2 linked regions of the Nocardioides panacis genome follow. The protein of the gene in region 1 interacts with the protein of each later gene in a pairwise test. Links are inferred from orthologs where the notes say so. Each region holds a gene or a part of one and is shown on either strand. Other genes may lie near its edges.

Region 1 (8,682 bases):
CGGGACTGGGCTCCGCACCTTCCTTGGGCAGGTGCTCGGTGAGCCAGGTCCGCAGCGCGGGTGCGGGTGCGGCCCCGACCTGCTTGTCGACCACCTGGGCGCGGTGCATCAGGACCAGGGTCGGGATCGCCTGCACCTCGAACCGTCGGCTCACCTCCGGCGCCTCGTCCGCGTTGACCTTGACCAGCTTCAGCCTCCCTGCGAGCTCCGTCGCCAGCTGCTCCAACGCCGGGCTGACCATGCGGCAGGGACCGCACCACGGCGCCCACACGTCGACGAGCACCGGGATGGTCGACTCGTCCACCACGGCGGCGAAGTCCGCGTCGGACGTGTCGACCACCCACGGCAGTGGGTTCTGGCAGTTCCCGCAGCGGGGCGCTCCGTCGGCGGCGGCGGGCACCCGGTTCTTCGTGCTGCAGCTCGGGCACACCACGACCTTCGTCGGGGTCTTCACCGTCGCGCTCATGCCACTGCCCTCTTCTGGTCGTCGGGTCGCCCCGGTACGACGGTGAGCTCGCCGTCGACGAGGTCGACCACGATGGTCGAGTCCTCGGGCAGGTCACCGCGCAGCAGCGCGCGGGCGACGCGGGTCTCCACCTCACGGGTGATGAAGCGCCGCAGCGGACGAGCGCCGTAGGCCGGGTCGAAGCCCTGCTCGGCGATGAACCTCCGGGCCTCCTCGGTGTCCACGAGCGAGATCCGTTGGTCCGCCAGGCGTTCGCGCAGCTCCTCGAGCTGGAGGTCGACGATGCGCTCGATCTCGGCGAACGTCAGAGGCTTGAACAGCACGGTCTCGTCGATCCGGTTCAGGAACTCCGGCCGGAAGTGGGATCGCAGCGAGCTCATCACGAGGGCCCGGGCCTCCGACTTCACCTCGCCGTCCGGCGTGACCCCCTCGAGCAGGTACTCCGAGCCGATGTTGGAGGTCATGATGATGACGGTGTTGCGGAAGTCCACCGTGCGCCCGTGGGAGTCCGTCAGGCGCCCGTCGTCGAGCACCTGGAGCAGGATGTTGAAGACGTCGGCGTGGGCCTTCTCGATCTCGTCGAGCAGGACCACCGAGTAGTGCTTGCGCCGGACCGCCTCGGTCAGCTGGCCGCCCTCCTCGAACCCGACGTAGCCGGGTGGTGCACCCACGAGCCGGCTCACGGTGTGCCGCTCCTGGTACTCGCTCATGTCGATCCGGATGATGTTCTCCTCGCTGTCGAAGAGAGCCTCCGCGAGCGCCTTGGCGAGCTCGGTCTTGCCGACACCGGTCGGGCCGAGGAAGACGAAGGAGCCGATCGGGCGGGTCGGGTTCTTGATCCCGGAACGCGCCCGCACGACCGCGTCGGTCACCAGCTGGACCGCCTCGTCCTGGCCGATCACCCGCTCGTGGAGCACCTCGTCGAGGCGGAGGATCTTCTCCCGCTCGCCCTCCTGGAGCCGGCTCACCGGGATGCCCGTCCAGCGGGCCACGATGGCGGCGATCTCGTCGGCGGTGACGACCTCGCGGAGCAGGCGCCGCCCGGACTGCTTCGCCTCGAGCCTCTCCTCGGCGGCCGTGAGCCGTCGGTCGAGGTCGGGCAGCTTGCCGTGGCGCAGGCTCGCGGCCTGGTTCAGGTCGTACTCCCGCTCGGCCCGTTCGCTCGCCAGGCGAACCTGCTCGATCTCCTGGCGCAGCGCCTGGACCTCGCGGAGCGCCTGGCGCTCCGCCTCCCACTGGGCCCGCACCGCGTCGGCCTCGGCCTTCAGGTCGGCCAGCTCCTTGCGCAGCTCCTCGAGGCGACGCCGGCTGGCCGGATCCGTCTCCTGGGCCACTGCGGCCTCCTCGATCTCCAGCCGGGTGACCCGGCGGGTCAGCTCGTCGAGCTCGGCGGGCATCGAGTCGATCTCGGTGCGCAGCATCGCGCACGCCTCGTCGACGAGGTCGATGGCCTTGTCGGGCAGGAACCGGTCGGAGATGTAGCGGTGGCTCAGGGTGACCGCGGCGACCAGCGCGCCGTCGTGGATCTTGACACCGTGGAAGACCTCGAAGCGCTCGCGCAGCCCCCGGAGGATCGACAGGGCGTCCTCGATGCCCGGCTCGTCGACCACGACCGGCTGGAACCTGCGCTCGAGGGCCGCGTCCTTCTCGATGTGGCTGCGGTACTCGTCGAGGGTCGTGGCCCCGATCATGTGCAGCTCGCCACGCGCCAGCATGGGCTTCAGCATCTGGCCCGCGTCCATCGCACCTTCGGACGCCCCGGCCCCGACCACGGTGTGCAGCTCGTCGACGAACAGCAGGATCTTCCCCTCGGCGGCCAGGACCTCGTTGAGGACGGCCTTGAGCCGTTCCTCGAACTCGCCGCGGTACTTCGCACCGGCGACGAGCGAGCCCATGTCCAGGGCGAAGACGGTCTTGTCGCGGAGTCCCTCGGGCACGTCACCGTTGTGGATCCGCTGCGCCAGGCCCTCGACGATGGCGGTCTTCCCCACTCCGGGCTCACCGATCAGCACCGGGTTGTTCTTGCTCTTGCGGGACAGGATCTGGATGGTGCGACGGATCTCCGAGTCCCGGCCGATCACCGGCTCCAGCCGGTCGGCGGCGGCGTCCGCGACGAGGTCGCGACCGTACTTCGCGAGGGCTTCGTAGGTCCCCTCGGGAGTGGCGGACGTGACCCGCTGCGCACCCCTGACCGATGTCAGGGTCTGCAGGAACGAGTCGTGGGTCACGTCGTGCCGGGCCAGGATCCGACCGGCTGCCGAGCCGGATCCCTCGTCGAGGAGGGCGACGACCAGGTGCTCGACGGAGACGTACTCGTCCTTGAGCCTGCGGGCCTCCTTGTCAGCGACCTCGAGGACGCGGTTCAGCCGCTGGGTGACGTACACCTTCCCGGGCTCGGCGCCGGACCCGGTGACGCGCGGGCGCTTCGTGAGCTCGGCCTCCAGGTCCTCGCGCAGCCGCTCCACGTCCGCACCCGCCCGGGCCAGGAGCGGCGGGACCAGGCCGTCGGTCTGCTCCAGCAGCGCCAGGAGCAGGTGCTCGCCGTCCACCTCTTGGTGGCCGAACCGGAGCGCCTTGGTCTGGGCGTCGTGCAGTGCCTCCTGCGACTTCTGCGTGAGTCGGTTCAGGTCCATCGAACTCCCCTCTCTGGGCGTGAGCGTCGTTGTGATCTCTCCAGGTCGGAGATCCGCTCGAGCAGGTGCATGACCAGGCCGAGCGACGAGTAACTGAGGTTCAGCCGCAGGTGCAGCCGTTGGATCGTGGCCATCTCCCGAACCTGGGCCGGGTCGAACCAGAGGTTGCCCTGGGCGTCCCGGGTGATGTCGAGAAGCCCGAGCGTGACCAGCCGACGGACCAGCTCCGGGTGCACCCCGGTGATCCGGGCGTAGCTGTCCAGGCTCAGGCGGTAGGGGCGGGCCAGCGGCCATCTCGTCCCGATCGATGACCCGGTCGGTGAGCCGGTGGTCGTCGCGGTCATCGTGCGCTCCTCGGGTCGAAGGTCGAGACCTTCGCGAGCCGCTCGAACAGCTCGCGTTCGTCCGCCGACGGCGACCTGGGCAGCTTGACCTGGGCCTCGGCGTACAGGTCCCCCGGCTTGCCCCGCTTGTTCGGCAGCCCGCGGCCCCTCAGCCGCAGCCGGCGATGGCTGGAGGTGCCGGCCGGGACGCCGACGGTGGCGGGGCCGCCGGGGGTGTCGATGTCCACCGACGCACCGAGCGCGGCCTCCCAGGGGGGCCAGGGGCAGCAGCACGTGCAGGTCTCGGCCCTCGAGCCGGTAGCGAGGATGAGGGGCGATGCGGACGACGAGGTACAGGTCGCCCGCCTCGCCCCCGCCGGACCCCTGACCGCCCTGGCCGCGCAACCGGATCCGCTGGCCGTCCACGACACCCGCGGGGACGTTCACGTCGATGGTGCGCGGACCGTCGGCACCACTCATCGACAGGGTCCGCCGGGTCCCGTTGTACGCCTCCTCGACGGTCACCTCCACTTCGCTCTCGTGGTCGGAGCCGGAGACCGGTCCCCATCCACCCCGGCCGCGGCCGCGGGCACCGAAGATGCCACCGAGCAGATCCTCCAGATCCACGTCCCCGACCGAGCCGGAGTACCGGAAGTCGCCCGAGGGACCGGCCCCGCCCCAGCCGCTCGACCGCCCGCCGCCGGCGTCGGCGCCTGCGTACGCGCGCGCCCGGCGGTAGGCCTCCGGGTCCACGTCGGGACCCACGCGCCGGAAGTCCTCGCCGAACGCGTCGTACCGCTTGCGCTGGTCGGGGTCGGAGAGCACGTCGTACGCCTCGGCGAGCTCCTTGAACTCTTCCTCGGCGCCGGGATCCTTGTTGACGTCGGGGTGCAGCGTGCGGGCGCGCTTGCGGTAGGCCCGTTGGATCTCCGACTGGTCGGCATCGCGGGAGACACCGAGGACCTCATAGGAGTCCCGGGCCATCACTCGCTCCTGGTCGCCACGACGACGGACGCCGGCCGGAGGATCTCGCCGTCCGGCCCGTAGCCGGGCCGGACGACGTGTGCGACCGTGCCGGGGACGAGGTCCTCGTCGGTGACGGTGCTGACGGCTTCGTGCCGGGCGGGGTCGAAGGCCTTGCCGGTCTCGTCGTCGCGCCGGGGGTAGCCCAGGTCGGCAAGGACCGTGAGTGCCTGCTGGTGCACGGCACGCACGCCCTCGACGATCTGGTCCGGGTTCGAGGCGGCGTGCTCGAGTGCACGCTCGAGATTGTCGAGGACCGGCAACCAGCGGACAGCCACCGATGCCCGCTCCTGCTCGCGGGCGCGGATCACGTCCTTGGCGCACCGCTTGCGGAGGTTCTCCAGCTCCGCGGCTGTGCGGCGCCACGAGTCCTCGAGCTCGGCGATCTTCCTCTCCGGCTCGGCGGCACCGTCGGCGACGGCAGCGTCGGCGGCGTCGGCGAGCTCGGTTTCGGGGTTCTCCTGTCCGGCCATGACGAGGACACTCAGTGCGTCGTGAACTCGGCGTCGATCACGTCGTCCGAATCGTCGCCCGGTCCGGTCTGGGCGGAGCCGGCCGACTCGCCGGTGGTGCCGGCGCCGGCCGGGCCCCGGGCGGACATGCTCAGCGCCTGGGCCATCTGGTGCAGCTCGCCCGTGAGGGACCGCAGGCGGTCGGTCGGCGCCTGCTCGTCGAGAGCCGCGCGCGCGTCGTTGATCAACATCTCAGCCCGGGCGCGGTCGTGCTCGGGGACCGCGTCCCCGGCCTGCTCGAGCTGGTGCTGCACCTGGTACGTCACGGAGTCGAGCTCGTTGCGGGCGTCGACGTGCTCACGGAGCTGGGCATCCTCGCTGCGGTGCGCCTCGGCGTCCGAGACCATGCGGTCGACCTCCTCCTGGGGCAGGGTCGAGGTCTCGCTGATGGTGACCTGCTGCTCGGCTCCGGTGTCCTTGTCCTTCGCGGAGACGTGCAGGATGCCGTTGGCGTCGATGTCGAAGGTGACCTCGACCTGGGGCTCCCCCCGTGGCGCGGGCCGGATGTTCTCCAGCCGGAACCGTGCGAGCGCCCGGTTGTCGCTGGCGCGCTCTCGCTCCCCCCTGGAGGACCACCACGTCCACCGCCTGCTGGTTGTCCTCGGCGGTGCTGAAGACCTCGGTGCGACGCGCCGGGATCGTGGTGTTGCGCTCGATGACCTTGGTCATCACTCCGCCCTGTGTCTCCAGCCCCAGGGAGAGTGGTGTGACGTCCAGGAGCAGGACGTCCTTCACGTCTCCCTTGATGATGGCAGCCTGGACGGCCGCCCCGAGTGCGACGACCTCGTCCGGGTTGACGGTCATGTTGGGTTCCTTGCCGCCGGTCATCCGGCGAACCAGGTTCTGCACGGCAGGCAGCCGCGTGGAGCCGCCGACGAGGATGACCTCGTCGATGTCGTCCGCGGTGACCTTCGCGTCCCCCAGGGCCTGGGTGACCGGACCCATGCAGCTCTCGACCAGGTCCGCAGTGAGCTGCTCGAACGTGGAGCGCATCAGGTTGACGTTGAGGTGCTTGGGGCCGGAAGCGTCCGCGGTCACGAACGGCAGGTTCACCGCGGTCTGGGTGACCGACGACAGCTCGACCTTGGCCTTCTCGGCCGCCTCGAACAGGCGCTGCAGGGCTTGCGCGTCCTGCCGTAGGTCGACGCCGTTCTCCTTCTTGAACTCGTCCGCGAGGTAGTCCACGACACGCCTGTCGAAGTCGTCCCCGCCCAGGTGGGTGTTGCCGGCCGTGGACCGCACCTCGACCACGCCCTCACCCACGGTCAGGACGCTGACGTCGAAGGTGCCGCCGCCGAGGTCGAAGACGAGGACGGTCTCGTTCTCGAGCTTGTCCATCCCGTACGCCAGGGCCGCCGCGGTGGGCTCGTTGATGATCCGGAGCACCTCCAGGCCGGCAATCTTGCCCGCGTCCTTGGTGGCCTGCCGCTGGGCGTCGTTGAAGTGCGCCGGCACGGTGATGACCGCCTCGGTGACTCGCTCGCCGAGCGCCTTGCCCGCGTCGTCCGCCAACTTGCGCAGGATCTGCGCGGAGATCTCCTCCGGCGCGTAGAGCTTTCCGTGGACCGAGAACCGGACTGCTCCGTCCGGTCCGGCCACGACATCGTAGGAGACCGTGTGGATCTCGCTCTCCACCTCGTCGTACTTGCGGCCGACGAAGCGCTTGGCCGAGTAGATCGTGCCCTTGGGGTTCAAGATCGCCTGTCGCCGGGCCATCTGGCCCACGAGTCGCTCACCGCTCTCGAGGAACGCGACGACGGAGGGTGTGGTCCGGTTCCCCTCGCCATTGGGGATGACCTGGGGTTGGCCACCTTCCATCGCCGCGATCACCGAGTTGGTCGTTCCTAGGTCGATTCCAACAGCTCTACCCATGACGCACTCCGTTCACTGGATGCCGGACCCGGCCATGCTTTCGACGTGCACGGCCGGGGGCATCCCGTGAACAGGTACAACTGCGGTCGCCGCTGGGGACGTCAGGCGGCCGGGGGGCCGTGCCGGAGTGCGAGGACCGTGAGCTCGACGCGCGAGTGGATACCGAGCTTCACGTACATGTGCTTGAGGTGCGCGTCCACGGTGTGGGGCGACACGATCAGCTGCTCGGCTATCGCGCGGTTCGTCATGCCGCTCGCCACGAGCTCGGCGACCCGGACCTCGGCGCCGGTGAGGGACAGCCACTGGTCACCCTCGCCCACGGGTCCGAGGTGGAGGTCGGCCAAGGGGTAGCTGACGACGGCGGGGGGCGTGGTCTTCGGGTAGTCGGTCGGCGCCAGGCAGTGAGGGTTGTGGAGCACGGTCCCGTCGAGGAGCACCTGGGAGTGGATCCTGAGCACGTTGACGAGCATCTCCACCCCGAACCGCTGCAGGTCGTACAGGCAGAGGAACAAGGCGGGCACCTCGGCGAGGACCTGGGTGACGGCGGACTCGTGGACGGACAGCTCCTCCGCGCCGGGCTCACGCGGTCCCCAGGACATCTCCCCGGCTGCCCGCAGCAGGGGGAGCTGGTCGCCGGTGGACGACGCCGGGTGGGTTTCGAGGAACGTAGTCATCTGCTCGACGGCGAGCTTCCCGGCCCGGAGGTAGGCGTGGGAGGCCGGGTAGACGCCGAGGTGCCCGGAACGGGGCGTGTCGCCGCGACCTGCCGCTCCGTACGTCTGCTGCCGCATGCTCCTCGGCTCGAGGCCGTCGATGAGGCAGACGCACTGGTCGCCGTGGCGCAGCCCCTCCTGCATGAACGGCACCAGCAGCCGGTCTCGCTGGTCCGGTCCCGAGTAGATCGCGCAAAGGTGCATTCCCGGACGGATCTCGCCCACCCCTGCAATCCCCATGCGAAGGTCGTTCACCAGGGCGTCTCCTATCGTGTGACCCCATTCCGCTCGATGCTACGCGCGAGCAAGGTCGCGTGCGTGGGCGAGCGCGCGGTGAGGGCCGTCGTCGGTCTGGACCTGTTCGACCGCGAACGGCAGCTTTGGCAACGTGGTCGATGATCGCGGCCGGCAGGAGGAGACGTGGCACGTGACGGGTGAGGCGCGCAGGGGGAGGGGGACCCGGGCGCGGATGCTCGCGTGCAGGCTGTGTGGTCACCGGAACCGAGTGCTGTCCGGAGCGCTCGACCTCCCCCGGTGTCGCGACTGTCACGGCCCGCTGCCCTGGCTCGTGGACGCCTCGGACGTCGACTTCGCCGGCGTCGCGGACGCCGCTGCGCTGCCGGTGCTGGTGGACTTGTGGGCGCCTGTCGGCCCCCACGGTCCCAGGGTGATCCCGGTGATGGAGCAGGTGGCCGGCGACCTGGCGGGCCAGGTGAAGGTGGTCAAGGTCAACGTCGAAGGCGCGCCCCGGCTGTCCCGCCGCTTCTCGGTGCAGGCATCTCCGACCCTTCTCGTCATGGAAGGGGGAAGGTTGGTCGCCTGCAAGTGTGGACCGGCCCCTGCCTACGAGATCCTCGGGTGGGTCGAGCAGGTTCTCCCCCGCGCGGTCGCGCAGCTGGCGGATCCCCGGAACAGGGGATGACACCTGCACCTCCGGTTCATTGACTGGAGGGCGTAGGAGCCGCTCAGTTGCCCAGGAAGAGCGGCACGGGGCCCGACCAGGCTGCCCACAGACCGGGACCGGACGAACTCAGGGAGGAAAGCCATGACCTTGGTGCGCTTCGAGCCGTTCCCAGAGTTGGACCGATGGACCGAACGGGCCCTGACCAGCCTGCCAGCCGCCGGCCACGTGCCGAGGAG
Region 2 (8,773 bases), 1.9 Mb from region 1 along the record:
GCTACACCAAGGTGATGTTCGAGCCGCTGGCGACCGACAAGGAGTTCGCCGAGCACAACACGGCGCTGATGGACGAGTGGCTGTCCACCTGGACCCCGCGCTGCATCGCCGCCGCTCGCGAGCTCCAGCCGATCTGGTCGCTGCCCGACTCCAAGCCGCCGCGCTTCGAGGACGCCCTCGACCGCGCGAAGGCCCGCTTCAGCGGGATCCTCGACGAGCTGTCCCTCACCACCCCGAAGGAGCTGACCCAGTGAGCACGTTCAAGACGGCCGAGAGCCCGTTCAAGTCCGACAGCACCCCCTCGAACATGTGCGGCGTGACGTTGATGAACAACCAGGTCGGGGCGGTGGTCGCGGAGGTGATGGCCACCAAGGACGGGGTGACCGTGACCCCGCTGCCCTCGATGATCCGCGTCGACGCGGTCAACCGGATGGACTTCGTCTACGACGAGCTGTCGGAGGCGCTCGGCGAGGACGAGGGGTACTTCGACTCGGCGGAGTTCGAGGAGAACATGTCGACCCACTACGGCCGGATGATCCACCTCGACGACCGCACGATCATGTTCGCCAACCCCGAGGACGCCGCGGACTACATCGGCTTCGACCTGACCGCCCACTGAGCCGACCGCACCAGCGACGTACGCCCGAGGAGGACCTATGTACGAGAAGAACGGCGAGAAGTACTTCGTCGTCGACAGCCACATGCACTACTGGGACGCGAGCCCGGAGAACTGGGTGGCCGGCCACGAGAACTACGCCAAGGGCTGGATCGAGTGCTTCCACGCCTACCAGGGACTCGGGCCCCCCGGAGACGCACTGGTCCATCGAGCACTTCCAGAAGTACTCCGAGGACGACCTGATGAAGGACGTCTTCGAGGACGGGTACGTCGACGTGGCGGTGTTCCAGCCGACCTACCTCAAGGAGTGGTACACCGAGGGCTTCAACACCACCGAGCGCAACGGCGCCCTGTCCGAGAAGCACCCGGGCAAGTTCGTCGTGAACACCCGGTGGGACCCGCGGGAGGGTGACGCCGGGCTGCGGGAGCTCGAGGAGAACGTCAAGCGCTGGGGCTCGACGGGGGTCAAGCTGTACACCGCCGAGTGGCGGGAGGGCTCCCGCGGCTGGACGCTCAAGGACCCCGAGGCCTACCGCTTCCTGGAGAAGTCCCAGGAGCTCGGGATCAAGAACATCCACATCCACAAGGGCCCGACGATCTGGCCCCTGGACAAGGACGCGTTCGACGTCTCCGACGTGGACCACGCCGCCACGGACTTCCCCGACCTCAACTTCATCGTGGAGCACGTGGGCCTGCCCCGCATCGAGGACTTCTGCTTCATGGCGACCCAGGAGCCGAACGTGTACGCCGGTCTGTCGGTCGTCATCGGCGGCCTGATGCACGCGCGTCCCCGGTTCTTCGCCAAGGTGATGGGGGAGCTGCTGTTCTGGGTCGGCGAGGACAAGATGACCTTCGGCAGCGACTACGGCATCTGGGAGCCGAAGTGGCAGATCGAAGGCTTCGTGGACTGGGACTACCCCAGCGACGAGTTCTCCGACTACCCCCGGGTCACGACCGACACCAAGAAGAAGATCCTCGGTCTGAACGCCGCGAAGCTCTACGGCATCGAGGTCCCGGCCGAGCTCCAGCTCGGTGCCGGCGCGGGCACGCCGGCCGCCCAGGAGTCCGCGGTCGGCGTCTCCGACGTCGGAGCCGTGGTGTGATCGACCGGGGTCAGGTGCTGGAGGCCCTGGGGACCGTCCGGGACCCGGAGCTCGACGAGTCCGTGACGGTGCTGGGGTTCGTGTCCTCCTGCACCGTCACGGGCGACGAGGTCGACGTACGGCTGCGGCTGCCGACGTACTTCTGCGCCCCCAACTTCGCGTACTTGATGGTCGCGGACGCCTTCGACGCGGTGAACCGTGTCGAGGGCGTCCGGCGTACCACCGTGGTGCTCGAGGACCACTTCGCGTCCGACGCGATCAACGGGGGCGTGGCGGCCCGGGCCGGCTTCGTGGCGTCGTTCGACGGCGAGGCCGTCGACGAGCTCGAGGGGCTGCGCCGCGACTTCCTCCGCAAGGCGGTGCTCGCCGGCACCGACCTGGTCTGCCGGCCGCTGGTGGCCGCGGGCCGCACGCCCGAGGAGCTCGCGGTGATGACCCTCGGCGACGTCGGGCTCTCGCGCGAGGTGGACCGGCTGCGGTCCCGCCGCCGCGACCTCGGGCTGCCCGCCGACGACACGTCGGCGCTGCTCGTCGACGTGGTGACCGGTGAGGCCGTCGGGGTCGAGGCACTGCCGCTGCACCTGCGCAAGGCCCGGGTGACCGGGGTCAGCGTGGGTGCCAACTCGAGTATCTGCCGGGGCCTGCTGCAGGAGCGGTACGGCGCCGGTTCACGTCTCGCGTCCGTCGGTGGCGGCGCGGAGGAGGAGCTATGAAGGCTGTCCGGCTGCACGCGTACCACCAGATGCCCGTCGTGGAGGAGGTCCCGGACCCGGTCGTCTCCGGTCCGTTGGACGTCGTGATCAAGGTCGGGGGAGCCGGCGTGTGCCGCACCGACCTGCACGTGATGGAGGGGCAGTGGGCCGCCGCCATGGGCGTCGGCCTGCCCTACACGCTCGGCCACGAGAACGCCGGCTGGGTCCACGAGGTCGGCTCCGCCGTCACGAACGTCGCGGTCGGTGACACCGTGATCCTGCACCCGACGCCCACCTGCGGGCTGTGCCGCGCCTGCCGCGCCGGGCAGGACATGCACTGCAGCCAGAGCACCTTCCCCGGGCTGAACACCGACGGCGGGATGGCGGAGTACCTCCTCACCTCGGCCCGGGCCTGCGTGAAGCTCGACGCCACCACCCGTCCCGAGGACGTCGCCGCCCTCGCCGACGCCGGGATCACCGCCTACCACGCGGTCCGCAAGGCGGTGCCGCTGCTCTACCCCGGCACGACCTGCGTGTTGATCGGCGCCGGCGGCCTGGGCCACATCGGGATCCAGTGCCTGCTGGCGCTGACCTCCACGCGGGTCGTCGTCGTGGACGCCAACCCCGACGCCCTCAAGCTGGCCGAGCAGCTGGGCGCGCACGAGACCGTCCTGGCCGGTGAGTCCTCGGTGGACACCGTCAAGGACCTGACCGACGGGGAGGGCGCCGAGGTGGTGCTCGACTTCGTCGCCGAGCAGGGCGCCGAGCAGGCGGGCTTCGCGATGACCCGCCCCGGTGGCTCCTACTTCGTGATCGGGTACGGCGGCACCCTCACCGTCCCCACGCTCGACATCATCTCCACCGAGCGCAACATCGTCGGGAACATCGTCGGCACCTACAACGAGCTCGCCGAGCTGATGGTGCTCGCCCAGTCCGGGAAGGTCACCCTGCACACCCGGACGTACCCGCTCGCCCAGGCCCAGGACGCCTTGCGCGACCTCGACGCCGGCCTTGTCCGGGGCCGGGCGATCCTCGTTCCCTGACTCCCCACCGACGCACCTCTCAACCGCATCACGACCGCAGGAGGAACCCATGGCCAAGGAGCTTCGATTCGGTGAGGACGCACGGGCGCTTCTGCTCTCGGGCGTCGAACAGCTGGCGGAGGCGGTGAAGTCGACCCTCGGGCCGAAGGGGCGCAACGTGGTGCTCGAACGGATCACGGGGTCGCCGGTGGTGACCAACGACGGTGTGACGATCGCCCGCGAGGTGCACCTCGGCGACCCGTTCGAGAACATGGGCGCCCAGCTGGTCAAGGAAGCCGCGATCAAGACCAACGACATCGTCGGCGACGGTACGACGACCGCGACCGTGATCGCCCACGCGATCATCCGCGAAGGCATCAGCGCCATCGCCCGCGGTGGCAACCCGGTGCTCGTCAAGCGCGGCGTCGACCTCGCCGTCTCCCGGCTGGTCGAGCAGCTCGCCAAGGTCGCGCACCCGGTGGTCAGCGAGGAGGACTACAAGCGGGTGGCCGCGATCTCCGCGAACGACGACGACGTGGTCGGTGCGGTGCTGGCGCACGCGCTGCACACCGTCGGCGACCGCGGCATCGTCACGGTGACCGAGTCCCCGGTGAACGGCATGAGCGTGGACTTCGTCGAGGGCTTCGAGTACGACAACGGCTACCTCTCGCCGTACCTCGTCACGCACCCGGCCAGCCTGGAGGCGGTGCTCGACGACCCCTACATCCTGCTGTGCAGCGAGAAGATCTCGAAGGTCCAGCAGCTGATGCCGCTGCTGGACAAGGTGATGCGCGAGCCGCGGCCACTGGTCGTCATCGCCGAGACAGTCGACGGCTCGGCCCTGAGCATGCTGGTGCACAACCACGTCAACGGCGTCTTCCGCTGCGTGGCCACCAAGGCGCCCGGCTTCGGCGACCGCCGGCTGCGCAAGCTGGAGGACATCGCCACGATCACCGGCGGCGAGGTGTTCAGCAAGCACTCCGGCTTCAGCCTGGAGAACATGACCCTGGCGCAGATGGGCCGCGCCCGGCAGGTCCGGGTCACCGCGGACCGCACCACGATCATCGGCGGTGCCGGCTCCCAGGACGCGATCGAGTTCCGGCTGGCGCAGCTGCGCTCGGAGATGGACCGGGCCACCTTCGGCATCGACGAGGACGTGCTCACCGAGCGGATCGGCTCGCTGTCCGGCAAGGTGGCCGTGATCCGGGTCGGTGCACCCACGAACGCTGAGCTCGCCGAGCTGCAGCACCGGGTCGAGGACGCGCTGTCCGCGACCCGGGCCGCGATGGCCGAGGGCATCGTCGCCGGCGGCGGCTCGGCACTGGTGCACGCCGCCCCGGTGCTCGACGACCTGCAGGTCAACGACGACTACGCGATCGGCGTCGACATCGTGCGCCGGGCGCTGAGCGAGCCGATGTACCTGATCGCCACCAACGCCGGGTACCCCGGCCACGAGGTGGTCGCCAAGGTCTCGGAGATGGGAGTCGACGACGGCTTCGACGCCCTCGAGGGCCGCTACGGCGACATGATCGAGATGGGCATCATCGACCCGCTGCGGGTGTGCCGCTCGGCCCTGGAGAACGGTGCGTCCGTCGCCGGCCTGCTGCTCACCACCAACACCCTGATCGCCGAGGAGCAGACCCCGTGGGGCGGCAGCCGCGCGCTGATGACCGAGTTCGGCGAGCTGGACGAAGGGCTGCACCAGCCCTCACCGGACTCGAGCACGCCGCAGTCGCTCGGCCTGGGCCCCTCGGTCGGCTGAGCCGTGCACCAGGTCGTCCCCGGACGGGCCCGGACCCGTCCCCCGCCGCTGCCGCTGCAGATCGGCAGGGACGGGGCCAGGGACGCGCCGCCCACCCGGCGCGGCCAGGTGCGCAAGCTGGTCGCGCTGCTGGGTCCCGCGTTCGTGGCGGCCGTCGCCTACATCGACCCCGGCAACTTCGCGACGAACTTCTCGGCGGGTGCGAAGTTCGGCTACGCCCTGGTGTGGGTCGTGGTGCTGGCCAACCTGGTGGCGATGCTGGTGCAGTACGAGTCCGCCAAGCTCGGGGTGGCCAGCGGGCGGGACCTCCCCGAGATCTGCCGGGAAAGGTTCCCCCCGCGCGGTCTCGCGAGGGCTGTGGGTGCAGGCCGAGCTGGTCACCATGGCCACCGACGTGGCCGAGTTCGTCGGCGCCGCCGTCGGCCTGAACCTGCTGTTCGGGATCCCGCTGTTCCCGGCCGGGCTGATCACCGCGGTCGTCGCGTTCGGCATCCTCGAGCTGTCCCAGCGCGGGCACCGGCCCTTCGAGCTGGCGATCGTCGGACTGCTGGCCATCGTGGTGCTCGGCCTCGGCTACGACCTGCTCACGGTCGGTGCGGACCCGGCCGGCATCGCCGGCGGCCTGGTGCCGTCGTTCGCCGGCCAGGAGTCGGTGGTGCTCGCCGCCGGCATCGTGGGCGCGACGGTGATGCCGCACGTGATCTACCTGCACTCCGCGCTGACCAAGTCGCGCAACCGCTGCCACGACGACGCCTCCCGGCAGCGGCTGATGCGCTACCACAAGATCGACGTGGTGGTGGCGCTCAGCATCGCCGGCCTGGTGAACCTGACGATGGTGTTCATCGCGGCGTCGGTGTTCGCGGGCACCGACCTGCTGGACCGCGACGGCATCGTCGGCGCGCACCGTGAGCTGGGGCAGATGGTCGGCGGGGGAGCGGCCCTCGCGTTCGCGGTGGCGCTGCTCGCGTCGGGCCTGTCCTCCTCCAGCGTCGGCACCTACGCCGGCCAGGTCGTGATGCAGGGCTTCATCCGGCGCCGCATCCCGCTGTTCCTGCGCCGCGCGGTGACGATGCTGCCGGCGCTGCTGATCCTGGCGACCGGACTGCCGGTGACCGCGAGCCTGGTGGTCTCCCAGGTCGTGCTGTCGTTCGGGATCCCCTTCGCGCTCGTCCCGCTGGCGATCGTGACGAGCCGGCGGGACGTGATGGGGGCGCTGGTCAACCGGCGCTCCACCACCTGCGCGATGTGGTTGGTGACCGTGGCCATCAGCGCGCTCAACGTGTACCTGATCTGGAGAGTGGTGGCGACATGACCGATACCAAGGAGCAGACCGGGCCCGGCACGGGCGGCGAGGACTTCGTGGACCTCTGGCGGCTCGAGACGCCGACGGCGCGGGCACTGGCGGCGGAGGCCGAGCGGTTCGAGGACCTGCAGACGGTGCTGCGCTGCTGCGAGGGGCTCCTCCCGGAGCTCGGGCGCGCGGCGGCCGGGTTCCCCGAGGCGGTCCTCCTCGTCGAGGCGCTCTGGACGGTCGCGCTGACGTCGTACGCCCGGTGCTTCGACGCGGCCGGCGAGGGCATCCCGCTCACCGAGGAGGACGTGGTCACCGCGCACCCGGACAACAAGGAGGTGCGGGAGTGGCACCGCGCGCTGATGCGGCTGCGCAAGCACTACGCCAGCCCGTCGGTGAACCCCCGCGAGTCGGTCTCGGTCAGCGTGGCGCGCGCCGAGGACGGGTCGGCGGCGGGGATCGCGCTGACCTCCGCGTCCCGCCCGGCCCTCGACGAGGTCACGGTCCGCAGCGCCGGCACGATCGCGTTCGCGCTCAGCGAGGTGGTGGACGGTCGGATCGCCGGCCGCCAGGGCGAGGTGTTCACCGAGGTCGCCGCGCTGGACGCCGCGACCCTCGACGGCCTCGCGCAGTGGCGGGCCGCCCGCCCGCCCGCCGCCGAAGCCCCGCCGGAGGCCTGAGCCCGCCGACCCGCCGACCCGGCGACTCTGGCGTTCCCATCCCCGCCGACCCGGCGACTCTGGCGCTTCTACGTCGCCAGACGCGCCGGGTCGGCGGGTGGATCGTCGCCAGACGCCCCGGGTCGGCGGGTGGGGGAGCCGGCCGGATCCGGGCCGGGTCTGGACCGATTCGGGGCCGCATGGCGCCAAATGCTCCTCGGGGACGCATACTGGAGGTGATGAAGCCTCATGCCGGTTCCCGGCGACACCTGGCCAGCAGCCCCTTCCAGCCGCCCGCGACGGTCACCGTCGCGACGTACGAGTTGGACGAGCGCGTCACCCACGACAAGTACGGCATGGGCCGGGTGGTCTCGGTGGAGACCGACCAGGCGGTGGTGGTCGACTTCGGCAACAACCTGCAGGTGCGCCTGATGCGCCCCTTCGCCAAGCTCAACAAGCTCTGAGCCGGCTCCCGGTCGTCCCTTCGGGCCAATGTCATGGTCCGTTCGGGCCATACCCGGAGTTTCTGCGTCATGTTCGGCGGGTCCGACGGTTTCCTAGGTAGACGAGAACCCTGGGAGATGAGACTCGTGAACCGCACTGAGAAGATGACCGTTGTCGAGAACCGCTCGACGAAGACCAGCACCCGCGCACGCTGCAGCCGGACCACCGACTGCCACTGCGGCCAGCAGCTCGACATGTGCGCCCGTGCGCACTGCCCGCGCTGCGGTCGTTCGATCCACCAGGACTGACCCTCCGGCCGCGTCCGCCGAGGTCGGCGGGCCCGGGTCGAGTCGTCGCAGCCCGCGCCCGGTGACGGGCTAAGGTACTCAACGACCAGCCGACGCGGGAGTCCGCGCCGGCACGACGCGGCAGCGCTCGGCGAGCGAGGGATACCTGGTGGAGCAGCAGGACGACGAGGTGGCAGTCAGCCACCGGGTCCTCACGATCCCCAACATCATCTCGATCATCCGGCTCGCGGGCGTCCCGCTGTTCCTCTGGCTGGTCCTGGTGCCCGAGGCCGACGCGTGGGCGCTGGCCGTGCTGTTCGTGTCCGGCCTGACCGACTGGCTGGACGGCTACCTCGCCCGCAAGCTCCACCAGACCTCGAAGCTCGGCGCGATCCTCGACCCGGTCGCCGACCGGCTCTACATCCTCTCGACCGTGATCGGTCTCGGGATGCGCGACATCATCCCCTGGTGGCTGGCGGTGCTGCTGCCCGCGCGCGACGCCTTCCTGTGGTGCCTGGTGCCGTTCCTGCGGACCCGGGGCTACAGCTCCCTGCCGGTGCACTTCCTCGGCAAGGCGGCGACCGCCAACCTGCTCTACGCCTTCCCGCTGCTGCTGCTCGGGGACGGCACCGGCGTGCTGGCGACGCTGGCCAAGGTCTTCGGCTGGGCGTTCGCGATCTGGGGCACCGGGCTGTACTGGTGGGCCGGGCTGCTCTACGCCTGGCAGGTCCGCAAGCTGCTCGCCGACCACGACCGAAGGGCGCCGGCGCTCGATGGCGGCTGACCAGCGCACCCGGCGCGGCAGGCGTACGACGGACGACCACCCGCCCGTCGCGGACGGTCGTGCCGCCACGCCCCGCGAGCCGCGACCGCCCCGCCCGGTGAACGACCCCCCGC

Evidence for each region.
Region 2: the proteins of KRR39_RS18245 (region 1) and KRR39_RS08985 interact in binary tests that used the Escherichia coli proteins (3 or more experiments, as listed by UniProt). The link is inferred for Nocardioides panacis from one-to-one orthologs.

What each region holds. Positions count from the first base shown.
Region 1 is NZ_CP077062.1:3,730,190-3,738,871, forward strand. What follows is about bases 3,163-6,044. They hold KRR39_RS18245 (nucleotide exchange factor GrpE), read right to left. Parts: upstream 4,919-6,044; coding sequence 4,406-4,918; downstream 3,163-4,405. Other genes in these bases: KRR39_RS26590 (DnaJ domain-containing protein), read right to left, coding at 3,163-4,406. In the rest of the region: trxA (thioredoxin), read right to left, coding at 1-466; ATP-dependent chaperone ClpB, read right to left, coding at 463-3,099; more of KRR39_RS26590, read right to left, coding at 3,090-3,162; KRR39_RS18255 (MEDS domain-containing protein), read right to left, coding at 6,931-7,797; KRR39_RS18260 (thioredoxin family protein), read left to right, coding at 7,931-8,464. UniProt on the Escherichia coli protein: Participates actively in the response to hyperosmotic and heat shock by preventing the aggregation of stress-denatured proteins, in association with DnaK and GrpE. It is the nucleotide exchange factor for DnaK and may function as a thermosensor.
Region 2 is NZ_CP077062.1:1,850,983-1,859,755, reverse strand. Bases 4,559-7,531 are described here. They hold KRR39_RS08985 (Nramp family divalent metal transporter), read left to right. Parts: upstream 4,559-5,556; coding sequence 5,557-6,507; downstream 6,508-7,531. Other genes in these bases: KRR39_RS08975 (hypothetical protein), read left to right, coding at 7,385-7,531; KRR39_RS08980 (hypothetical protein), read left to right, coding at 6,504-7,166; groL (chaperonin GroEL), read left to right, coding at 4,559-5,195. Also shown: KRR39_RS09015 (ferritin family protein), read left to right, coding at 1-254; propane 2-monooxygenase effector subunit MimD, read left to right, coding at 251-619; KRR39_RS09005 (amidohydrolase family protein), read left to right, coding at 859-1,719; KRR39_RS09000 (iron-sulfur cluster assembly protein), read left to right, coding at 1,716-2,432; KRR39_RS08995 (NAD(P)-dependent alcohol dehydrogenase), read left to right, coding at 2,429-3,454; more of groL, read left to right, coding at 3,504-4,558; more of KRR39_RS08975, read left to right, coding at 7,532-7,609; KRR39_RS08970 (hypothetical protein), read left to right, coding at 7,736-7,897; cardiolipin synthase ClsA, read left to right, coding at 8,046-8,660; KRR39_RS08960 (DUF881 domain-containing protein), read left to right, coding at 8,758-8,773. UniProt on the Escherichia coli protein: H(+)-stimulated, divalent metal cation uptake system. Involved in manganese and iron uptake. Can also transport cadmium, cobalt, zinc and to a lesser extent nickel and copper. Involved in response to reactive oxygen.